2 regions of the Rhizobium sp. BK098 genome follow, and region 1 is predicted to be linked to the other one. Evidence: predicted binding sites of a transcription regulator. Region 1 holds the regulator's gene; the other holds the start of a gene.
The links. The regulator PhoB, encoded in region 1, activates phosphate uptake and scavenging genes when phosphate is short. The targets are predictions, from matches to a motif close to TGTCATNNANCTGTCAT.

Region 2: the regulator PhoB is predicted to act here: its motif matches at 1,531-1,547, upstream of FHT73_RS02700 (DapH/DapD/GlmU-related protein).

Annotation. Positions count from the first base shown of each region.
Region 1 covers NZ_JACHYY010000006.1:119,133-122,962, forward strand. The annotation lists gene FHT73_RS16990 (aspartate aminotransferase family protein) at 1-476, opposite strand, end outside; gene FHT73_RS16995 (GcrA family cell cycle regulator) at 901-1,437, shown strand; gene phoB (phosphate regulon transcriptional regulator PhoB) at 1,527-2,210, opposite strand; gene phoU (phosphate signaling complex protein PhoU) at 2,242-2,955, opposite strand; gene pstB (phosphate ABC transporter ATP-binding protein PstB) at 3,007-3,822, opposite strand.
Region 2 covers NZ_JACHYY010000001.1:556,337-560,166, reverse strand. The annotation lists gene FHT73_RS02705 (CDP-diacylglycerol diphosphatase) at 98-838, shown strand; gene FHT73_RS02700 (DapH/DapD/GlmU-related protein) at 860-1,492, opposite strand; gene recN (DNA repair protein RecN) at 1,623-3,296, opposite strand; gene FHT73_RS02690 (outer membrane protein assembly factor BamD) at 3,309-3,830, opposite strand, start outside.

The DNA of each region.
Region 1 (3,830 bases):
TCGAAGCCCGGTGCCTTCGGGCCGAATCCTTCGATATATTTTTCCTGGCCACCGGCGGCGATCGTTGCGATGGTGCGGCCGTGGAAGGCGCCTTCGAAGGTGATGATATGGAACTTCTCGGGATGCCCCTTGGCGAATTGATAGCGCCTCGCAGTCTTAATGGCGCACTCCAGCGCCTCCGCGCCCGAATTGGTGAAGAACACCTTGTCGGCGAAGGTCACTTCCGTCAGCCGCTTCGACAGCTTCTCCTGGCCGGGCACCTCATAGAGGTTGGACAGGTGCCAGACCTTGTCGGCCTGCGCCTTCAGCTCGGCGACAAGATGGGGATGAGCATGACCGAGCGAATTGACCGCGACGCCGGCTGCGAAATCGAGGTAGCGTTCGCCATTCTCAGTGACCAGCCAGACGCCCTCACCTCGCTCGAACCGCAGCGGAGCGCGCAAGTAGGTGTCGTAAAGCGGCGTGGTCTCGGCCATGGCCATATCTCCTGATCACAACTTTAAGGACCGATCGCTTCCATTTGATGAAACGGGTCCGAAAAAATCAAAAATGCCGCCTTGCGGCGGCTTGGGCACTATTGATGTTTTGCACCGCGATGTCAACAAAACTGCCGTTTTAGCAGGTGCGAGAAAACGCTTGCCGGCAAAAGAGATGCGTCGGGCGGCGCCTATGGCAGAAATGCCACGCCCGGACAGCAAGTTGGGGAAAACCTCGAAATCGATTCCTCAAGATTCCCGCGACTCTTGTCACGGAGTCAGCCTCACACTAGGTTAAAAACCAATTGCTAGACTGCATGCGGCGGAACTAGTCACCACAATTTTAGAGCGTTTCGCGCCTCGATACCATGCGAGGCAATGGTGAGGGATTCTGCCATCGGAAACGCGACAGCGGAGACAGGGCATGAATTGGACAGACGAACGCGTCGAGAAGCTGAAAAAGCTATGGTCCGAAGGATTGAGCGCCAGCCAGATCGCTGCGCAGCTCGGTGGCGTGAGCCGTAATGCCGTCATCGGCAAGGTGCATCGCCTGAACCTCCCCGGCCGAGCGAAGGCGGGCGGCGCGACAACCGCAGCGCGCACGCCGAAGCGCAGCGCAGCGGCACCTCGCGCTGCGACCTACGGATCGCGCGTTGCTACCCGCACGGTGGTTGCCCGCCAGCAGGGCGCAACCATGCTGAAGGAAGAGATCGAGATCGATTCCGTCAACGAAATCCAGTATCGCCCGGCATCGAACGTCGTCGTTCCGATCTCCCGCCGCCTCGGCCTGACGGAACTGACGGAGCGCACCTGCAAGTGGCCGGTCGGCGATCCGCTGAAGGACGATTTCCATTTCTGCGGCAATGAGAGCCCAGATTCATCGCCTTACTGCACCTACCATCAGCGCCTGGCCTACCAGCCGGTGCATGAACGGCGTAGGCCGGCCCAGCCGCGTGGCTGAGAAGCTTGATGACTGAGATAAAGAAACGGGCCCTTGAGGCCCGTTTTCTGTTTCCGCCGCTATGTTGATGCCTGATCGGGTATCCCCGCTCAGGCCTCCATGGAGTAGCCCGCGCCGCGAACGGTGCGAATGACATCCTGCATATTGGAGAAGTTGAGCGCCTTGCGCAGGCGGCCGACATGGACGTCGACCGTGCGTTCGTCGACGTAGATATCGTGACCCCATACGCCGTCGAGCAGCTGCGAACGCGAGAAGACGCGGCCCGGCGAGGACATCAGGAACTCCAGCAGGCGGAATTCCGTCGGCCCCAGCCGCACTTCGCGGCTCTTGCGGTGAACGCGATGGGTTTCGCGGTCCAGCTCGATATCGCCGCAACGCAGCACCGTGGAGAGAACCTCCGGGCGGGCACGCCGCAGCATCGCCTTGACGCGAGCCATCAGCTCCGGCGTCGAGAACGGCTTGACGACATAATCGTCCGCGCCGGTCGAAAGCCCGCGCACGCGCTCGCTTTCCTCGCCGCGGGCCGTCAGCATGATGATCGGCAGGCGCTCAGTCTCCGGCCGCATACGCAGCCGGCGGCAGAGCTCGATGCCCGATACGCCGGGCAGCATCCAGTCGAGGATCAGGAGATCGGGGATGCGCTCCTGGAGACGCAGCTCGGCCTCATCGCCTCTGAGGATCGTGTCGACCTCGAAGCCTTCGGCCTCAAGATTGTAGCGCAGCAGAACGCTGAGCGCTTCCTCGTCTTCTACAACAGCAACTCTCGGAACCATGCGCCTATGGTCTCCTTTCTTCGCTTTCGGATTATTCGGTCACTGCGCCGACGGTATTGGCGGTATCGTCCTTCGGGCGCTCGCCTTCCGGCTGCGCGCCCGTCGCCATGTAATAGATCGTCTCGGCGATGTTGGTGGCATGGTCGCCGATGCGCTCGATGTTCTTGGCGCAGAAGAGAAGATGCGTGCAGGTGGTGATGTTGCGCGGATCTTCCATCATGTAGGTCAGCATCTCGCGAAAGAGCGAGGTGTACATGGCGTCGATTTCCTCGTCGCGTTCGCGGATCGATACGGCCTTGTCCGGCGAGCGGGTCGCGTAGACATCCAGAACTTCCTTGAGCTGGCTCAGCGCCAGTTCGGAGAGATGCTCGATGCCGCGGGCGAGACGGCGCGGGACACCGGTGCCCTGGACGGCGATGACGCGCTTTGCGGTGTTCTTGCCGAGATCGCCGACGCGCTCCAGATCGGATGCAATGCGGATCGAGCCCATGATTTCACGCAGGTCCGCCGCCATCGGCTGACGGCGGGCGATGGTAACGATCGCCTTGTCGCCGACTTCGCGCTCGGCATGGTCGAGAACGACGTCGTCGGAGATGACCTTCTGGGCCAGGGCAGCGTCGCTATTGACCAGCGCGCGTACGCTGTCGCTAACCATCTGCTCTGCCAGGCCGCCCATTTCAGCAATGCGGCGCGTCAGGAACTTCAGGTCTTCGTCATAGGCAGAGAGAATGTGAGTGGAGACCATTTTTCTATCCTCAAGGTGAACTGTGTGAAATGAGCCGCGCGCCTGACATCATCAACCAAAACGGCCCATGATGTAATCCTGCGTGCGGAAATCGTCGGGATTGGTGAACATCTTATCGGTGTCGTTCTCCTCGACCAGATGGCCGAGATGGAACATTGCGGTACGCTGCGAGACGCGGGCTGCCTGCTGCATGGAATGCGTCACGATGACGATGGTGAAATTCTCCCGCAGCTCGTGGATGAGATCCTCGACCTTGGCGGTCGCGATCGGATCGAGCGCCGAGCATGGCTCGTCCATCAGGATGACCTCCGGACTGACCGCGACGGCGCGGGCGATGCACAGACGCTGCTGCTGACCGCCCGATAGACTCGTGCCGGCATCATGGAGCCGATCCTTGACCTCGCCCCAGAGACCGGCCTTCTGCAGGCTGGTCTCGACGATATGCTCGAGATCGGCCTTTGAGCGATGCAGGCCATGGATGCGCGGGCCGTAGGCGACGTTCTCAAAGATGGACTTTGGGAATGGGTTGGGCTTCTGGAAGACCATGCCGACGCGGGCGCGCAACTCCACCACGTCGATGCTGTCGTCGTAGACATCCTGATCGTCGAGCGTGATCTTGCCAGTGACCCGGCAGGTCTCGATCGTATCGTTCATGCGGTTGAGGCAGCGCAGGAAGGTGGACTTGCCGCAACCGGAAGGGCCGATCAAAGCCGTGACGGTATTGGCGCGGATCTTCAGATTGACGTCGAAGAGCGCCCGCTTGTCGCCGTAGAACACAGAAACGTCCTGGCCGATCATCTTGTAGGGGATCGTCATCATCTTCCTGGACAATGCTTTTTCGCTGGCGGCTTCCGTCATCATGTTCATTTCGTGCG
Region 2 (3,830 bases), on a different contig from region 1:
GCTCTTTCCCGAGTATCACAGGGGATTTAAGATAAGTTATTATGAGAGCGAGACCTCTGGAAATGATCGGATCGTCAGCAGAAATTCGAAATCACGCATGAAGTATCGTCTTGCCGTTCTCTCCATTTCTCTCATCGGTGCAGTGTTGATTATGAGCTCGTTCGTCAGCCGCTCTGCCTTGGGGCTGGTCGTTAGAGCTTGTGAGATCAACTCCACCCTGACAGGATCGCCATATCCGTGCCTCAAGATAGTGGAGTCGCCGGATCCGCTGTCGTCCTACGTTGTCCTTCGCGAACCGGCTGACAAGGAGCGAACCATTCTTGCGCCCCTCGCCGACGTCCCCGGTATCGAGGACCCTCGCCTTCTGACCGCAGGAGCGCCGAACTACTTTGAGGAAGCGTGGAAAGAGTTATCGGCAATCGATCCGCGTGCAGCGAAGGCTTCGAGACAGAATTTTGCACTGGCGATAAACGCCGCCAGCTGGCGCACGCAAGATCGGCTTCACATTCATATGGGGTGCGAGACACCTCGCTTCAGGGCGCTCTTGAAGGCTCACGTGACGGAGATTGAAAGCGGCCGGTTTACGGACTTGAAGACCCGAGCTGGCTGGTGGGCAACCTTCCATACGGCGGATGACCTCTCGGATTTGAACCCGCTGCAGCTCGTTGCGGATGGCATCGATGGCGCCCGTTCAAATATGGAAAACGTGGTGGTCGGCGTCTTTGGCGCCGTATTGCCCGACGGACAGCGTGGTTTTTATATTCTGGCGAGAATAAACAAAGCACACAAATCCCGCGGGTCCGCGGAGGATATGATCGATCCCAAATGCCGGCTCTGATGCATGTCGAGCAGACGCGGATCAAGACCAGCGCTCGCAAAAGGCCTCAATGTCGCTTGTCTGAAAATCGGCAAGCCGCGCCATGATGGTTTCGAAAGGCCAATCCCACCAAGCGATGGACGCAAGCCTCTCTGCGATGGTTCGCGTAAACCGCTCTCGAATAAATTTGGCGGGAATACCGCCGACAATCGTATAGGGTTCGACGTCTTTGGTGACGACAGCGCCTGCTGCAAGCACCGCACCGTCTCCAACCTTTACGCCCGGCAGAACGATCACGCCGTGACCGATCCAGACGTCATTGCCGATGACAGCGCGATCCTGCTTGCGCCGATCGAAAAACGCATGATCCCGTACGGCGTCCGCCGAGTAATATTCCGGACAATAGGTGAAGCGATGCATGGACGGGCGGTCCATCGGGTGATTGGGAGCGCCGATTCTGACTTCTGCCGCGATGGCGCAGAATTTTCCAATCGTTGAATCACCGACGATGCAGCGCGGCCCGAGATAGGAGAAATCCCCAAGTTCGACCGTGTGCAGAGACGTGTCTTCCAAAATCTCACAGCACATGCCGACGCGCGAATCTCTTATATTCGCCGTCGGGTGGATAACGGTTTCCGCGATTTTGGGGCGATTTGGCTGTGCGATCGAGTGCATTGACGGTCTCCGGATTCTAGCCTGCCTAGCCGGAGACGATGAAGGATATGTGACGCAGGACTGCCGAAAGACCCAGCGAGATGTCCGTGGCAGATCGTCGCCGATATCTGCTCCATGGACAGTCGCGAGATCAGCCGTTGCCGGCCAGCAAGCGTTTGGCGGCCGCTCTCGCCTCTTCGGTCACAGAAGCGCCCGCGAGCATGCGGGCGATTTCCTCGGTGCGATCCTTCGGCTCCATGGTAGCGACGCGCGTGGAAATCTTTTCCGCGCCGTCCGCAACCGGTCCCTTGGAGATCAGGAGATGCGTTGCGGCGCGAGCGGCGACCTGCGGTGCATGAGTGACCGACAGCACCTGCACGCGATCGGACAGACGCTTCAGCCGCTGGCCGATCGCATCCGCTACCGCACCGCCGACGCCGGTGTCGATTTCATCGAATACGAGGGTCGGCGCCGAGCCGCGATCGGCGAGCGCAACCTTCAATGCCAAGAGAAAGCGCGACAGCTCGCCTCCGGAAGCAACCTTGGTGATCGGGCCTGGACGCGTACCGGGGTTGGTCTGAACGTGGAATTCGACGACATCGATACCATCGGCCGTTCCGGCTTCGGGATCGCTTGATATCTCCACCATGAAACGCGCACGCTCGAGCTTCAGGGCCGGCAATTCGGCCATGACGGCCGCGGCAAGCGCCTCGCCTGCCTGCCGGCGCTTCTCCGACAGGCTGCGCGCTGCAACGTCATAATCCGCCTTGGCAGCGGAAAGCTCGGCAGCAAGACGCGCTAGCCGCTCTTCGCCGGCATCGAGATCGGCGAGATCCGAAATCATGCGTGCGGCCAGGGCCGGCAACTCCGTTACCGGCACGGAGTATTTACGCGAGGCGCCTCGCAACGCGAAGAGACGCTCTTCGACCCGCTCCAGTTCGCGCGGATCGTATTCCGTCTTGCGCAGCGCGGCTTCGACCTCCATCTGCGCGTTGGAAAGCTGATCGAGAGCGGCGTCCAGCAATGCGACGGTATCTTCCAGCAGGCCCGGCGCCTCATGGCTCTTGCGCTCCAGCCGGCGCACCAGCGAGGCGATATGCGGCACGGGCGATGCATTGCCGTTGAGAAATTCCGAAGCCTCGGCGATATCTCCAGCGATGCGCTCGGCCTTCATCATCCGCGAGCGCGTCTCGGCAAGCTCGTCCTCCTCGCCATCTTGCGGCGAGAGCTTCCCCAGCTCCTCGACAGAGGCGCGAAGATAGTCGGCCTCGCGGGCAGCCCGCTCCACCTGCTCTCTGTGCTTCCTTAACGTGCGATCGGTATCGCGCCAGATCTTGTAAAGCCTGCCGACTTCCTGTGCCTCATCAGCGAGGCCAGCGAAAGCATCGAGCAAGATGCGGTGCGCATCCGTGTCGACGAGCGCACGGTCATCGTGCTGACCATGAATTTCGACGAGAAGCTGCCCGATCTGGCGCATGAGCTGAACGCTGAGGGCCTGATCGTTGACAAAGGCTTTGGTGCGGCCATCGGCGGATTGAACGCGGCGGAAAATCAAATCGCCGTCATCATCGATGCCGTTTTCGCGCAGGAGCTTGCGGGCCGGATGCTGCGTGCCGACATCGAATACAGCGGTGACCTGGCCGCGCTCTTCGCCATGGCGCACCAGCCCGCCATCGCCACGCCCGCCCAGGGCCAGCGACAGGCTGTCAAGCAGGATGGATTTGCCCGCACCCGTCTCGCCGGTCAAAACCGAAAGCCCGGACTCGAAGGCAAGATCCAGCCGCTCGATCAAAACGATATCGCGGATCGAAAGCTGGATCAGCATCTGCGCTCAATCTCACGTCCCAAGAAGAAGTTTCTTGCCCGCCCTGGAAATCCACGAGCCCGAATTTTCGCTCGGCTCAACGCCGCCCTTCTGCAGCAGCTGATAGGAATCCTTATACCAGCGGCTGTCCGGATAGTTGTGACCGAGAACCGCGGCGGCTGTCTGGGCTTCCGGAACAATACCCATTGCATAATAGGCTTCGACGAGTCGCGCCAGCGCTTCTTCGATCTGGTTCGTCGTCGGATACTGCTCCACCACCACACGGAAGCGGGAAATAGCAGCCAGATAATCCTTGCGCTCCAGATAATAACGGCCGACCTGCATTTCCTTGCCGGCAAGCTGGTCCTTGGCAAAGCGGATCTTTTCCTGAGCGTCGCTGACATATTGCGACTTTGGATAGGTGTTGACGAGCTTGGTCATCGCCTCGATCGTCTGCTGTGCAGCACGCTGGTCCTGCGTCACGTCCACGATCTGCTTGGCATAGGACGAGCCGACCAGATATTGCACGTAGTCGGCATCTTCCGAGCCGGGATA